DNA from 3 places in the Cyclobacterium sp. L-R genome. Region 2 is predicted to be linked to each of the others. Evidence: riboswitches for the same ligand, from Rfam matches in the RefSeq annotation. Region 2 holds a riboswitch; each other region holds the start of a gene.
The links. Region 2 has a riboswitch for thiamine pyrophosphate ahead of thiS (sulfur carrier protein ThiS). Riboswitches for the same ligand answer to the same signal wherever they lie in the genome.
Positions count from the first base shown of each region.

Region 1 (5,660 bases), on a different contig from region 2:
GGATTTCGTAGTAGTATTTTTCATCCACCTTGTGGACTGTAAACAGACCAACTTTTGTTTCGGTGCTGTCTTTAATAATCTCTTTATAGGATTTCAAACCATCTTTGCTCTTCGCCGGTTTTTTTTCCGGTTCTTTGGTTTCTTGCTCATCCTTTTTTTTCTTCCTTCGCTGTGCCTCTGCCAAATCTGGAGAAATTAGATTCAGGCCAAAACTTACTAACAGCAAAATCAAAATGCTTGCTTTTGACTTTAACATTTGAGTTCAATTAATTAAGTTAGGAATAATAGAAAGCTAAAATTAAAATTTTAATTTGTAAACTTGGCAAAACCCAACACCTAAATCAAACAGGAGCAAACCTATCAGGCATCAAGTTGTTAATAAAAAACATGGATGAAAATCAAATCACAATCATTGGAGGAGGGCTTTCGGGACTTATTGCCGCTTACCTCTTAGCAAAAGAAGGCAAAAGCGTTCTTGTTATTGAAAAAAAAGAGTACCCTTTTCACAGAGTTTGTGGGGAGTACGTTTCCAATGAAGTCAGGGATTTTCTAATACAGGAAGATTTATTCCCTTCTTCTTTTGAACCTGCTGAAATCAATACCTTCAGGCTCAGTGCCGTAAATGGTGCGCTGGCAGAAATCCCCCTGGGCTTAGGTGGATTTGGAATAAGTCGTTACAACCTGGATAACTTTTTATACAAAAAATGCCTTAATGTAGGGGTTAAATTTCTTTTAAAAACCCAGGCATCCACCATCGATTTCAAAGCAGACCAAAATGTATTTGAGGTAAATACCAATGAAGGTGATCTTCTGACTGCTCCTATTGTCCTGGCAGCCTACGGTAAAAGATCCCGAATAGACAAGTACCTTGACCGTGGCTTCCTCAATCAAAGAAGCCCTTATGTAGGTATTAAATACCATATTAATATAGCGCATGAGGAAAACATGGTGGCATTACACAATTACAATGGTGGCTATCTTGGCATCAATAAAATTGAAAATGGGGCGTTTAATCTTTGCTACCTGGGAAGTAGAGAGCAATTAAAGGCCGCTGGGAATATTCAAAGCATGGAGGAACAATATTTGTTTAAAAACCCTCATATCAAAGAAATATATAGTCGGGCAGAATTCCTTTGGGAAAAGCCAGAGGTAATCAATGAAATCAGTTTCGCAACCAAGTCTCCGGTGGAAAATCAGTTACTTATGATTGGAGATGCTGCCGGGATGATTACCCCTTTGTGCGGCAATGGTATGGCCATCGCAATTCATACGGGGAAGCTTGCAGCTGATGCCATTCTCAAGCACAAGAAATTGGCAATGATTCAAAAAGCATACGCCAAAGCCTGGAACCAGTATTTTTTCAGTCGCCTGAGAACGGGAAGAGCAGTACAAAAGCTTTTCGGCGCTCCTTTTGTTTCAAACCTTGCTGTGAATGTGATCAAAAAATCTCCTTACCTGGCGAAAAAACTCATTCTTCAAACCCATGGACAACCCATAAAGTAAGAATGCTCCCAAGCTTAAGCCAAGGAGCATTTTCAATAAATTCTGAATATTAAATTTCTCAAACCCGAAATATCAAAAACGGATAGCTACACCAGCCATAAAGCTAGTTCCTGCCATTGGGTAGTAATAGTTTTCTGCTATACGTTCCATGCCCTGTCCTTCACTGGAAGGAACGAAATAACCAAAGGTATAGCCATTTGGCTCATAAAGGTTGTTGAATAAATTATTAACTTTACCTGAAAAAACCATTTCTTTCACAAAACCTGGTTTCCAAGAATACACAAATCTCAAGTCAGAAGTCCAATAAGCATCCAGGCTTCTTCCCTTTTGCTGTGCATTGTCAAGGAACTGCTGTCCTACATATTTATTAAGTAAACTTACTTCAAGATTCTTCAATAGCCTGAAATCAATAATAGCACTTCCTACAACATCTGGAGAGAAAGCAATGTCGGTATTGGTATAAGTGATGCTTTCCTGCCCTGTAAAATCCCAGTTCTCGTCATACACATCACTGTACTCAGTATAGGAATCAATCTTATTTCGACTAAAAGCAATGTTACCACCTAGCGTCCATTTAGGTGTTAGCACTATTGCACCATCAAGTTCTATACCCGCCCTATAGCTACTGGCGACATTTTCCCGAACATAAGCACCCACATCATTCAATTGTCCGGTCAGCACCAACTGATCTTTATATCCCATATAGTAAAAATTGGCATTGTACTGGAAGTTGGATTTTTTCACCCTGATTCCAGCCTCCACATTTTTAAGTTTCTCTGGTCTTGGAATTTCAGATAATGGAGAGTCAGTAAAATCACTTCTTACAGGCTCTCTATTGGCCACTGCGTAGGAAGCATAAAGGGTTTGACCCGTTCCTGTTTCGTAAGACACACCAAACTTAGGATTGAAAAAGGTATAGGACTGGTTTCCACTAACATCCCTTTGGTCGTTATTTTTCCCATCAAAAGAATAGTCGATTCCTCTTACCTGCATGTCAGCAAACAAATAAAGTCTTTCCTTAACCTCATAGGTCGCCTTGAGGTAAATATTCCGGTCGTCTTTGACAGCTACATTGTTGTAATATTTGTCTCTAATATTGGTATTACCAGTAACGCCCATCCAGATGACTTCACCAAAATGGTCTCCATCATATCGATTGGCTCCACCTCCCAATATAGCGTCCAATCTACCATTGGTTGAAACGTAATTCAGAGAAAAAACGGAACCATAAAAGTCATTGTCCAACCATCTTCTGCGAATAATGTCTGTACTGTTTATTACCTCACTGCCTATTTCAATTGGGGCAAAACCGTAATCTTCCAGATCATCGTCTTCCTTAAACTGTTCATAATAACCCTGTCCAGCAGTATAATGCAATGCAAAATTCGCTTTCAAATTATCCGTCAGTGTTCCTGCATAGATAAACTGATAATGGTTTTGTTGGTAATTGTCAGTTTCATTCTCATAGGTATAACCATTGAATGTCCTGTTGCTTTTAAGTAGGCTTTCCGGTACTCCATTCCAAGCCTGATAGGTTTGTTCGGCTCCTGCAAAGATATTCAGCTTAAACACATGCTTGTCTCCATAATAGCCTCCGGAAACAAAGTAAGATTTAAGGTCAGAAAAAGCCCTGTCAATGTATCCATCAGAAGTAACTTGAGAAAGACGGGCATCTACAGCCCATTTGTCATTGATCAAGCCAGTACCGGCTTTAATGGTATGTTTTCGGGTATTGAAAGAACCATAGGAATTGTCGGTTTCTGCATAGGCTTCTTCCTTTTTGGTGTCGGTCTGAATATTAAGGCTGGCACCAAAAGTAGCAGCCCCATTGGTAGAAGTACCCACTCCACGTTGGATTTGGATATTGTCCACTGAAGAGGCAAAATCTGGCATATTTACCCAAAACACGCCATGAGATTCGGCATCATTCAATGGGATTCCATTAACAGTGACGTTGATCCTGGTTTGGTCTGTTCCTCTGATTCTCAAACCGGTATAACCAACGCCCGTTCCAGCATCTGAGTGAGTAACAATGGAAGGGGTATAATTTAACAATAGTGGCAGATCCTGCCCAAGGTTGTCCTTCCCAAGTGTTTCCTTACTGATGACCTGAAAGGTAGTGGGCGTAGTCTCAGAGGCCCTTGTTCCTGAAACAATAAATTCTTCAGCAGTTAGGGTGGTTGGGTTCAGGGCGATTAATAAATCTCCTTGCTGAGGAAGGGCTACACTTACGTTTTTGGAGGAAAAGCCTACAAAGGTTATGCGTAGGTTTGCCACTTTTTGCTTGATGTCATTAATCTGAAAAGCTCCATCTTGGTCACTTACAGTACCTTTCTGGGTGTTTTCCAGGTAAACAGTAGCTCCAGGAAGAGGCAAGGAAGTTTCAGCATCGGTGATTATTCCCTGTATACTGGTTTGGGCAATAGACAATTGGCACAGCAATAAAAATATTGCTGTAAAACAAATACGATTCATGTTGATAATTTATTCTGGTTAAACATAGCAGAAATGAGGGGACAAATCTCCTTTAGTTGTTTACCCAATAGCATTACGTACGATTAGCTATTTTTCATTTCCCTGCGCCGGCATTATCCGGATCAGGTGATATGGGTATGATCTCAGCCCGTTATATTAAGGCACCCCTAATGATCTTGCCACAAATGTAGCTGGTATTATTTAAAATGACAAATCACGACCTTTAGATCAGGCCGTTCCCAAGCCCTTCAAATGTCTAAAATGAGACCTAAAGGCCCATCTTAATTTTTGATGCTCAAGGTATGGAATGTTATAATCCTTGCAGGTTTGCTTAATGATTTTACTTATAGCCGGGTAATGGATATGTGATACTTTAGGAAACAAATGATGCTCTATCTGGAAATTTAACCCACCCAAAAACCAGGTAAGTAACTTGTATCCAGTGGCAAAATTTGCAGTTGTTCTGATTTGGTGAATCATCCATTCGTCTTCAAGGCAATTGGACACAGGCTCAGGAACAGGGAAAGCCGTTTCTTCCAAGCTATGTGCCAGTTGGAAAACAAGTGTCAGCACTAGCCCTGCGAATAGGCCATATACAAGAAAACCTACTAACCATGGGCCCCATCCAACCATATAAACCGGAATGGCAACAAAAAGCACCAAATGAAGTGCCTTAAAAGCCCAAAAGCTGATATGATCAGACATTTTCATTTTTTGAATAGGCACTATTCCTACTTTTCCGGTAACGTACTTTTTGTAATCTGTGAAAAATACCCAATAGAGGTACAATAAAGAATAGGTGAAGATAAAATAATAGTGTTGAAACTGGTGTATTTTAAATTTCTTTTGACTTGGAGAAAGGCGTAAAAATGGCCTGGCATTCAAGTCATCATCTACACCATCTACGTTTGTAAATGAGTGGTGCACAACATTGTGCTTTGTCTTCCACATGAAAACATTCGCTCCTAGAAAATTTATTGACATTCCGGCCAGAGAATTGACCCAAGGTCGGTCACTAAAACTCCCATGTGCCCCATCATGCATTACATTAAAACCAATAAATGCTGTCAATGCACCCAAAACCAAACATTCTACGAGTCCTAAAATCCAGTGCGGTGTAAAAAAGACCAGGTGAATGTACAACAATACAAATCCAACGACCATGATACCCGCTTTTACGAATAATTCGGAATTTCCTGAACGTGCTAGATTGTGTGCTTTAAAATATTCTGCCACTCTGGATTTTAAATCCTGGTGAAATGTTATTTTAGGTCTGGAGAATTTTGGCGTAGCCATATATTAAATTAAAATTAAATGATTTCGGGTAACATTACTCGGCTTAAGTACACTATTAAAAATAGCCTTAGGTAGGGTTCAATTAAGATATATTAAAGATACCAATTTAATTTGACATTTTCAATTAAAAAGTTAGGGTATTAATTAAATGCATCATGTCAATTTTGATATACTCTATGATTGGAGCCAAGGAGTCATTTTTAACTGCTGTTTGGAAATACAAGGCTCCTCTTAAAAAATGTTGCGTAGAATCTGTAACAAAAAACTGAAATTGAGTGGGCACCTCTCCACTTAATTCTGAGACAAAACCGGTATACCCTCTGGGGGTTAACACTACTGCCTCATCTATACCGTAAGCTTTTACCTGATGCTTGAAGGTAAGGCTC
Region 1 is NZ_JBSXOH010000050.1:31,479-37,138, forward strand. Features, by position in the region: gene AC13EX_RS05710 (zinc-dependent metalloprotease) at 1-256, opposite strand, end outside; gene AC13EX_RS05715 (NAD(P)/FAD-dependent oxidoreductase) at 388-1,503, shown strand; gene AC13EX_RS05720 (TonB-dependent receptor) at 1,576-3,978, opposite strand; TPP riboswitch at 4,061-4,157, opposite strand; gene AC13EX_RS05725 (fatty acid desaturase family protein) at 4,207-5,274, opposite strand; gene gldD (gliding motility lipoprotein GldD) at 5,399-5,660, opposite strand, start outside.
Region 1: another riboswitch for thiamine pyrophosphate. It lies ahead of AC13EX_RS05720 (TonB-dependent receptor); the one in region 2 lies ahead of thiS (sulfur carrier protein ThiS).

Region 2 (5,660 bases):
CGCCTCAGATATCCCCGTTCCAACGGGTCCGGAGGAGCAATTCGGGCTTCCAGGTTTGATTTTGGCTTATGATATTAATGATGGTATGCTCATCGTAGAAGCCGAGAAAATCACTTTTGGAGAACCTGAAGAAATCATCTCCCTGCCAAAGAGAATGAGAGGGAGAGAAGTATCAGGTACTGAATATCTAGACATAGCTCGGGAGTTTATCCAAACTTCCATCGAAAGCAGGAGAGCTTGGATGTGGGAAATAAGGTATTGAGAAGGCTGTAGGAAAATATCCCTAAAGTAGATATTGATCTTCTATTAAGTGGTGAAATGGAATTTAAGTCACTTCGTTTCTATTTTCAATTTCACCGAGCCGATACTATGCCAAATTCTCAATAGAATGATTTTCTGGTAATTACATCCTTCCTTCAGATAGGTTAATTGGCAGTATGGAAATAGCGTCTTTTAGGAAACGGTAAACCTACCTGACCAAAAAAGACGTTAGCTTAATGGAATAGTTAAAAATGAAACGTATGCAAATCTAAAGATTCGAAGAAGACTTAGTCACTTACCGACTGGATTATGAAAATCCATAAATTAAGGATCTTAATCTAATGGCCATTGATTTTAAAAGTGAAAAACCAGGACTATTAGCTCGTTTTACTACTATCGAAGATGGTACCTTATATTCCGGATCAAACAATTACTGGATTAGAATACAGAGAAGGGTTTATTTGTAACCAAAGTAGAAACTTTGGCCCTAAGAGCCAAAGCTTCACTTAAGTCCATAGAAGAAGGGAGCATAGGAAATCAAAGATGTTTACACCTATCAGAAACTATGATGGATTGAAAGGTTTGATAGCCATGGATCACTATTGAATTCATCCCTTCCAGTTGCAACTTGGAATGAGAAAAAGGATGTTTTGCAAACTATACGTTTGTGGGATGCAGCCTATTTGCTTTTAAAATCAGTTATGGTTTTTCCATTGTATCGATACACCCCATCAGAGCCGAACCAAATGCTGCCATCATTGGCTTCTAAAATTCCAAAAAGCATCTTTCTTTCTTTGGTATTTATTTCGGTTGCTGCGGGTGTTTTATTTAAAAAGGTCTGGGAATAATAATGTGTAAGTACCCAAGATCCTTCTTTAGTTTCTGAACTTGTCCAGATATTTCCTTTCTTATCCTCATGAATGTATCCAATAAAATTCTTGCTGATGTTGGTGAATTTACCCTCACCAGCCTTGAGCGAAGTCGATGGGTCATAGCGCCATAAGCCATCATTTCCACCTAGCCAGATAGTGCCTTTTTTATCTTCGATTAAAGATCGAACATTGGTAAACGGCTTGTCCTTATGGCTTATAATGGTAAATGTTTTTCCGTCATATAGATAGGTGTTGCCCCTTGTGGCAAACCAAAAAGTACCCGTATTGTCTTCAATGATGGAATTGACCTCGTTAGGTGGGCGGGTGAAATTCGGAACTGTTTTCCCTGCTTTATCTTCAACAATAGAATCTTCGGTCAACATAAAATTCTGAAAAGTTTTTCCATCGTACCGGCTCAATCCCCCATTTGTGCCCAACCAGATATTATTTGCTTGGTCCTCATAAATGCTGGTAATCTCATTATTCGGAAGCCCTTCCTTGGTTGTGAAATTTTGAAAGTCTTTTCCATCAAAATAATATACACCTGATCCAATACTTCCAAACCACATATTGCCTTTGCTGTCTTCCAAAACTGAAAAGAAGCGAGCTGAACTTACTTGCTTTGTTACATTGGTAAAGGACTTTCCATCATACCGAAACACCCCTTCCCAGGTAGCCATCCAAATGTTGCCTTTGCCATCTTGCACTATATTACGTACGATTGAATTAGGAGCGTTGGAAGTGTTTGAATTATTGCTTTGGAAATTGGATTGGTTTTTTTCTTGGTCATTTTTGACTTGATCTTTACATGAAGTGTTAAAAACCAACAGCATTAGCCAGGAAAATAATCTTAAGTGTTTTTTCATTTTTTATTTGTTAAGCAGGTCCAAACCTAAAGCTATCCAAAGTCAAGATGGTAAATAGAATGTAAAAAGATTGTAAATCAAGGTAAAATTGAAAGATGACTTCTATTTAACCTTATATTTGAGTAATGAAAAAACTGATACAACCTGCCGGAATCGGAATATTCACCATGATTTTTACCATGATCCTTCTGTGGCCATGGAAGTCAGATGATTTTGCAGAAAACAGAGAAATCAGGTTGAGGAATGTGGGACACCAAATCTTGCTTGCCTCAGGAGATAGCACTTCTAGGGTTTTGCCAATCAAGAGAATCAGCGAGAGTGAATATAGTATTGTATTTGAAAACCCCTTCCAATTTGACCCGGACAGTTTGGTTAAAGTTATTCATAAGGGTTTGGGGGAAGGCTTGGTGGGCAAAAAAGCTGAAGGTAAATACCAAGTTAATGTTGTGGAATGCATAGACAATCAGGTTGTTTACAGTTATCAAATGTCCAGTCACAAAGACAAAACCCTAATTCCATGTCAGGGACGTTTGCAGCCAAAAGATTGCTATAGCATCAAAATCCGGTTTGATCACAATACAATGAGGGTATCCAACTTTTCTGTACCGATCATCATTGGGATTTTGGCCTTTGGCTTTTTGTTGATATACAATAAAAATGCACTTAAGCCCAGCAAGAGTAAGCACATGGGCAATAGTCAATCCGTGGGTATCGGGAAGTTTGAACTGTATCACAGTAAACAGCTTTTGAAAATTGGAACAGAGGAAATCCAACTTTCCCAAAAAGAAAATAAGTTGCTAACCCTATTTGCCTTGCACCCAAACGAAATGCTTGAGAGAGACCACCTGCTAAAAGAAATATGGGAAGATGAGGGGGTATTTGTGGGCAGAAGCCTGGATATGTTTGTCTCCAAACTTCGCAAAAAGCTATTGCTAGACCCGAATATTCAACTCAAAAATATTCGAGGTAGGGGGTATGTACTTCAGGTAAATTAAAAAGTGCCGGAAACATATTGATGCTGCAACTGGTGTTTTAAATTGATAATTATGGAGGTTGATATTTCTACAAAATTCGCTGAGCTTCAGGACTATTTGCATTTGGGAGAAATAGACCTAGATCATTGATAATTCCGTACATTTCCAATTGCAAATTGGAAATAATAGAAGGGTGTTTTGCGAAACCAGCCTGAGGAAGGCGTAAACCACAGCGAGGGGAGACCTTAAAAAATGCGGTAATAATATAGATATGGACGGCGTTGATCTGCATCCTTCTGGTCAAAGCCATAAAGACAATAGCAAAATTCGGGTGATATCTGTCCAATCTGGTCGCCTTTATTTTTGTTAAAATCGTATTGCATAAATGGCTTGATAAGCCCATTTATGGAACCAGGCATACCACTCCAGAGTGTAGTACATTGGGATCTGTTTTCTCAATCTACTTAAGAGGTGCCCAATTGCTATCCAAGTACAGACCAAATGATAAATCAAAAATTATTTAGGACAGCATTGAACTGGGGTGAAGAGAGATTTAAATAACAATATAAAATGTTATCTTTTTTCATTCTTATGAGAATAAAAGACATCAGCTGAGAAAGGTATGGGCTACACTTATGCAGGCTTACCCTGGTTTTTAAAATCTCTTTCAGACACTGGTGTTTTTATTTTTATAAAATTCTTCTACCTTTGGTCACGTAAACTTTAGGGGTGCTGGTCTTTAGGACTGGCTGAGATAAGACCCTTTGAACCTGATTCCGGCTAATACCGGCGAAGGGAAAAGTCTTTCTGCATTTGTATCATGTCATTCTTTAGGGAATGGTGATTTTTGTATATACTTTTTCTATAGGGATTCCCCTCTGGTTTACAGCCATTTAATTTTCAAAAATGATAACTGTAAACGTAAATAATACCCGCCATACTTTGCCTTCACAAACTAGCCTTCAGGACCTGTTGACGCAGCTTGATATTTCTGACAAAGGAATCGCTGTTGCCGTTAACAATGAAATTATCTCTAAAAATGAATGGAGCAGTCGTGCTTTGGCAGAAGGTGAAAATGTGCTTGTGATAAGGGCAACACAGGGCGGGTAATATAAAATGAAGGCTGCGGAAGGTTTCTTCTGCAGAAGAAATTATCAAATACAAAAATTATTCTACCTATGAAAAAGGACCAGACGCCAAACCAGCACGTCATTAGTCGTGCACCTTTTCCAAATTCAGAAAAGAGCTATGTTAGTGGGGAATTATATCCGGACATTAAGGTTCCAATGAGAAAAATTTTCCTAAGTGATACTGTGGACAAATTTAACGGAAAAGTAGAGAAGAATGAACCGGTTCTTGTTTATGACACCAGCGGCCCATATACAGATCCTTCAGTTGAGATTGATGTGCGTAAGGGGCTTATGCCTTTACGAAACAGTTGGATTTCCAGCAGGGAAGATGTCGAGCAATTAGGGGGGCTTTCTTCTGCCTATGGTAGGGAAAGGGAAGAAAATTCAAAATTGGATGGGCTGCGTTTCAAAAGGAATAGAAAACCTTTAAAGGCGCAACCTGGAAAAAACGTTACCCAGATGCACTATGCACGGAAAGGCATCATTACACCTGAGATGGAGTTTATCGCCATTCGTGAAAATCAGAAACTGGAAAAAATCAAACAGATTTCAGATCAACACCCTGGGAATAGTTTTGGGGCGAGCATTCCAAAAGCCATTACTCCAGAATTTGTAATGGAAGAAGTGGCGCGTGGAAGAGCAATTATTCCTTCCAATATCAATCACCCCGAAAATGAGCCAATGATTATTGGCCGTAATTTCCTGGTAAAGATCAATGCTAACATTGGAAATTCAGCGGTATCTTCTTCTATTGAGGAAGAAGTGGAGAAAGCGGTATGGGCCTGTCGTTGGGGAGCAGATACAATTATGGATCTTTCCACCGGAAAGAATATCCATGAAACACGGGAGTGGATTTTAAGAAATTCTCCCGTACCTATTGGAACAGTACCTATTTATCAGGCACTAGAAAAAGTAAATGGAAAAGCAGAAGAGCTTACTTGGGAAATTTTTAGGGATACCCTCATTGAGCAAGCTGAGCAGGGGGTGGATTATTTTACCATTCATGCTGGGGTCCGTTTGGCCTATGTTCCGCATACTGCCAAAAGGGTTACCGGACTGGTCTCCCGTGGAGGTTCCATAATGGCAAAATGGTGCCTGGCCCATCACAAAGAAAGCTTTCTATATACGCACTTTGAGGATATTTGTGAAATCATGAAGGCCTATGACGTTTCTTTTTCTCTTGGAGATGGCCTACGTCCCGGGAGTATTGCCGATGCCAATGACTATGCGCAATTTGCAGAGCTTGAAACTTTAGGAGAACTTACTAAGATAGCATGGAAACATGATGTACAGTGTATAATTGAAGGTCCAGGACATATTCCAATGCATATGATCAAGGAAAATATGGATAAGCAACTGGAGGTATGCGGGGAAGCTCCTTTTTACACTTTAGGGCCATTAACCACAGATATTGCACCCGGATACGACCACATCACTAGTGGTATCGGTGCCGCCGTGATCGGCTGGTATGGATGTGCCATGCTTTGCTATGTGACACCAAAAGAACATTTAGGTTTACCAAACCGAGACGATGTTAAAGAAGGTGTGATTACTTAT
Region 2 is NZ_JBSXOH010000084.1:224,629-230,288, forward strand. Features, by position in the region: gene AC13EX_RS16750 (GLPGLI family protein) at 1-262, shown strand, start outside; gene AC13EX_RS16755 (ligand-binding sensor domain-containing protein) at 941-1,999, opposite strand; gene AC13EX_RS16760 (winged helix-turn-helix domain-containing protein) at 2,125-2,994, shown strand; gene AC13EX_RS16765 (hypothetical protein) at 3,062-3,319, opposite strand; TPP riboswitch at 3,689-3,788, shown strand; gene thiS (sulfur carrier protein ThiS) at 3,880-4,083, shown strand; gene thiC (phosphomethylpyrimidine synthase ThiC) at 4,152-5,660, shown strand, end outside.

Region 3 (5,660 bases), on a different contig from region 2:
GAGTTTGTTGCTTACTGTTTTCGGGAAACTCATGGCCAAAATAGCAGCAGACGAGATGGCGGCCCCTTTTGTTACCAAAATACAGTCCCCAGCCTGGGCTTTAGGAGTCGCCAGCATCTGATCTTTTGGGGCGATGCATATAAATGTGCCTCCTCCTGCGATAGTAGAATTTTGACCTTCTACAAAACCCGTATGGCCTCCTGTAATGGCAACCCCTAACTTGGAACAATACTCGTGCACATATTGCCAATAAATTTTGAAATCAGCCTGGCTCAAAGTAGCAGGAAGGTTCAATACAAATTGCCCAAATTGTGGTGCGAAACCAGTAGTGGCCATGTCGTTGGCCATCAGGTGCACAGAAAGCCAAGCGGATTCTTGTAAGCCCAAGCTTGGGATTAGAGAAAGCGGATCACTGGTGAGCGCCATGGCTTGTCCTTCAGTCAACTCTACAATGGATACGTCAATACCGAAACCCGGCCCAACAAGTACCTTTTTATTGGGTGTCCCACAATTGGAGGTTATAAAGTCACCCAATAATCTTTCATCAATCTTTCCGGCTTTTTCGCTCATCTATTCAACGTCGTTAAATTGCACATACAGACCAAAGAAATCTCCATAAGGCATATTCCATTGCTGAACAGGAAACCATTTTGGTAAGCCGGTACAAGACCAGGAAATGGTGTAATCTCTTCCTTCCAAGGCCTCCTCTATAATCCTGATAAGGTGTTTTGGGGTGTAAAATGTTGCGGTAACATAAAAAGGGTTCTTTCCAAAAACTTGTTGCACCCTGCGGCGAAGTACTTTGGGGGAGTTCTTGTTCATCATACCCATGGCAATCCCATACTTTCCAACCCTGGCTGCTTCACGGATGACCTTAACAGGATCTTTGTAATATTCGAAAGTGGTGATAAAGGCAAGGGAATCAAAAGTATTGTCTTTGAAGGGCATGTGGTGAGAATCAGCCATTACCAGATCCCCATCAAACAAATGGATGGCCTGAGATAGCATTAAAGGAGAGATGTCTCCACCAGTAGATTCTATGCCTATTTCTTTCCACCACCTGGTAAATCTGGTGGTGCCACAACCAAATTCCAATAAGGTTTTCACCCTTTTGTCCTTGGTTACCAACTGTTCCATTACTTTTTTCTGCCAAATCTCAGCCCTTTTGTAGCGGCCTTCATACCAAAGTTCATAGGTGTCTGTATGGTCTCTGTTGAAAAACCACTCGGGTCTGTTTTGCCAGTTTCTTTGTTGCTGAGGGATCAGCCCCATTTTTTGCTTTTCTATTTCCATTTTGTAATTCGTTTATAAAAAAAAAACATCCGACCGGACAAAACCAGTAGAATGTAGCTTCAAATTACAAATGGAAATCTGGCTTGCATCCCTACGTTGGCATTATCCAAATCAGGTTCCGGGTATTATCTCAGCCTGACTTTCGTCAAGCACCCCGTGCATATTTTACAGCCACAAAGATATTGAATAACCCATGTAAAGCAAGCAGTCTTTCCAATGCCAATACTAAGACTGCTTTTAAATTGAAATTAATAAAGCATAAATCATGTGGTTTTTTAATATTTTCGATAAATTAGATAGTTGTTTAATGATTTTTAAAATAGAAGATTAGATACATGTCCGCATTAACAAAATTTATTACCTGGAAGAAAGGTAATACAGTAGTGTCTTGGGTACTTTTTGGCTTATTGGTTCAGGTGATTTTTAACCGAAAGAACGTACCGGCACATATTGAAGTATTGGACGATGCCCTCACTCATCATTGCTCCAGAACAAAAAGAAATCGCTGGGTAAGTGTCATTAATTTTATTGTTACCCCTAGGTATATTAGAAGGTTGATTGAATCCCAGTTGAATAAAAAAATGGCCGATCATGAAAAGGTGATATTGTCTCTTGATAAGGAGTTGACCAAAGATGAATTGTTTGAAAAAGACAAACCACATAGGCAAAAATGGGGCAATTGGTATGGCAACCATTTTTCGGAGCCACTGAAGTTTTTTGTACTTGGAAATGGAGAATTTGATAATTTTTCACCTAAACATGAATCCTGCAATAGTTACGATTATAAAGGCTTGTTGGAAGTAAGTGAGTTGGTGAAAAATGCAGAAAAAGAAAACAGAAAAATACGTGCAGTAGGTTCCGGACATGCCCTTACGGCGGTGGCCCAGTGTGAAGATTTTTTGGTTTGTACCCAAAACATGAACATGACCCAGCGGATTGCCAAGGAATGGATCAAAAAGGAATACAAGGATGGTTTTGATGTAGAAGTGAATTTTTGCAATAAAAAATCAGTGGAAAAACATTTCCTTTTTGAAACTGGAGGAGGAACCAAGATCAGGCACCTAATAGAAGCTTTGACCTATCATGGCTTTGCTTTGATCAACCAAGGGGGTTCAAGCATTCAGTCTATCAGTGGAGCGATTGCCACCTCTACCCATGGATCAGGAATTGGAATCGGCCCTGTTTCAGTTTTTGCGAGATCCATGACCATCGTGGGAAAGGGAGGTAAGATTTTTAGAGTAGAACCAAGCGATGGGATAACAGATCCTGCCGAATTCAATAAGGACGATCAGGTTAAAAAGTATGGAATTGAACTGATTCAGGACGATGAGAAATTCAATGCCGTAATGGTGGGGATTGGTTCCATGGGGATTGTGTTCTCCATGATTTTAGAGGCCCAACCCAATTACAGGCTTTTTGAGGAGAGAATCAGCTACAATTGGGAAGAGCTCAAAGCTGAAATGCAAAAAGTGGATGTGTATAAATTTATCAATGCCCACAGACATTTTGAGGTTCTGATCAACCCTTATCGAGACCTGACCGCTGAAACAGAAGATGGAAAACAAAGAAAATGTTTGGTGACTACCCGAGATTATAGTGAAAAAGGGATTAGAGAGCAGGCGGGAAGAGAGAGGAATTATATTTCCTCATTTATCTCTGGAATAGCCATATCAGGAAGGCTTTCACCTTGGGTGTTCAATAAAAACCATCAGGCCATTCCTGCAATGACCAATAATTCTATACATAGACTGGTGGATCATCGTGGGGACGAAGGAGGAGGATTTGAGGATGATTCGCGATTTGTGTTGGATCAGGGATTGGGAGAGTTAAAGTTTTATGGTTATGCTGTAGAATTTGGTTTTCCTTTGGAAAAGGTATTTGATGCCGTAGACTTGATATTCAAAGTTTGTGAAGAAGCCCAACCTTACCACCACCTTTTGGCAGCGCCTTTTTCTTTGCGATTTGTCAAACAGTGTGATGCCCATTTATCCATGATGAACCAGCACGACACCTGTATGATTGAACTGGTAAGTGTAAAAGGTGTGACCGGTAGCTTGCCTTTGTTCAAGCGTTTGGAGAGAGAGTTGCTGGATTTTGGAGCCATTCCTCATTGGGGGCTTTCTGTTGAACCATGGTATAGGGAACGGGTGGAGAAAGCCTTTCCACGCTTTAAGGATTGGGAACTGCAGCAGGCATTTTTTGGAGGGAAAACCTTTAAAAATGCCTTTTTAGAACGAATTCAAGATTCTTAATCCTTTGTTTAATTTCACTGTTTGTGAATTGGTGGCAACTTTAAAATAGCTTTAAATTTTAACAGCCCAAATCTATGATTGGATAAGGCTTGTGATGTGAAGTCTTGTTCAACCCAATATCGGGGTTGAGGAATTGACGTGGAATTGGCCGTCCACGGGTTTTTACCCATGATTATTGTTGTTGAAGCTATCTGATTTGTTGCTAATCTGTTGTGTCTGGATAGTTTTTACCCATGATTATTGTTGTTGAAGCCCTTCAGGCTTCTTTCGATTATCCTCATTTCGATATTAAAATTGTCCTAAAAAAATGACTCCATCGACACTGCGAACCTTTTTTGAAGGTTTTTGAGGTGGAAAAGGGTGTGGCAATCTCGTCTTGGGGATTCCCAAGGCTTTCTTCACTCAAAGCCTTCCCTAAGCCTACCGATGACAGATTTTAAAAAGCTCGGGAAAGGAGCCGCAGGCATTAGCGAAAAGCCTGTTTCACGGTTGAGCTTATTGGAGGCTAATGTCTTACAAATTCCAATTCATTTAGACCCTGGGTCGCACCTCTTGCGTCGGCTTACCCAGGGCTACAAAGGTTGCACTCCGCTGGAGTGCGGCATTGGATATTGTCTAGGTCTCGGAATGACGATTTTTTCATCATCCTAGATCATACTCAGTTTATTACATTTTTATGTAAACTGTCCCTGACATTTCTGATAAGTGTTTGCAAATTTCGTGGCACTTTTAAAGTAGCTATAACACCTAATAGCTGAGATTTATGATTGGAAACCTTTTTTGATGAGAAGGATTGTTCAACCCGCTATCGGGGTTGAGGAATAGATGTGGAGTTGGCCGTCCACGGGTTTCATCCGTGGTTATTATTATTGAAGCCCTACAGGCTTCTTTCGATTACATTTTTAAATAAAATTGTTCCAGACATTTCTGATAATTGTTTGTTATGAAAGGTGAGTATTCCTATTCCAAGTCTGAAGGACTTGAACAATATTAACCGTCAGTTTTACTCACGGAAAAGCCATTACATCCTTCACCCGCTACCCTGTAAGGGGTTGAACCGCGTTGCAGAAAATTAATTTACGCTTACAGACTCCCTATAGGTTGTAACTACGCTATCCGGCTTTTTGTGATTTGTAATTCACATCAGGGAATTTATAAATTGTAAATGTCTGGTCAATCCAATATTTTGGAAGTAGCGTCTGGGCGAGGATTTGATGGTATTAGGTTTTTGGGAATTTCCTTCGTGATTTTTTTTAGTTGATTTAGCTCAAATCCAATTTTAAATTGAAACCTGGAAGTTGAAAGGCCACGACTTTCTTTAAATAAGGGATCCCAAGTCAGCAATACTACCGATTGAAGCTTTTTCCCCATGGGAATGGCTCTTCCAGCTCCTAAACCTGATAACCAGATGGCTCCATCAAAATTTCTGTGTTCATAACCCGGGACATAGGTCACGCTTATCCTACTTCTTGCCAACTCTCCCTGAAGCAACCAATTCCCTAGGGTAAAGCGCAATCCTCCTTTAATTCCCTCACCTGTACTTACAGGCCCTATTTGACTTTTAAATTGACGCTTGGCGATGATTCCGGCATAGGAATGCCACTGACTGCTCATACTGTATTTTATGCCCAGGTCTATAAATATTCCCTCGCCAAATGAGGTCAATGGATCATACCAAAGGTATAAACCTGTCCTGTTTAAAAATGGTGCCTTTTTTAAGCTGTTCGGTTCCTTAAACTTGAATTTTTCAAGGGTTTTCTTTGGGCCTATTACTTTAATGTTCCCAAGGGAATCCATGCTTATTTTGCTGTAGTTATTGCCGATGTTTTGTAAGTATTCGTTGGAAATAGCTTTAGTTTTTTCTGTAGTCATTGACTTGGCTTTAGCCATGGATAGATAGCCTTCAACGTTCTCTCGGCTAAGCTCTTTCATGGCACCCTTACCATAATAATCCATCAGATTTGTACTTTGTGGATCAATTTTGCTGCTCTGGTTTCCGCTTATTTTTTGTTCAAGTTCAGGCATAAGCCGTTCATTACTGAATGCTTTCAGGTTTTCCTCGTTTTGCTGGATAATCTCCTCTACAGCAGATATGTCACTGGCTTGTTGCAATGT
Region 3 is NZ_JBSXOH010000023.1:35,654-41,313, forward strand. Features, by position in the region: gene AC13EX_RS01530 (AIR synthase-related protein) at 1-570, opposite strand, end outside; gene AC13EX_RS01535 (class I SAM-dependent methyltransferase) at 571-1,293, opposite strand; TPP riboswitch at 1,365-1,460, opposite strand; gene AC13EX_RS01540 (D-arabinono-1,4-lactone oxidase) at 1,629-3,545, shown strand; gene AC13EX_RS01545 (hypothetical protein) at 4,719-5,660, opposite strand, start outside.
Region 3: another riboswitch for thiamine pyrophosphate. It lies ahead of AC13EX_RS01535 (class I SAM-dependent methyltransferase); the one in region 2 lies ahead of thiS (sulfur carrier protein ThiS).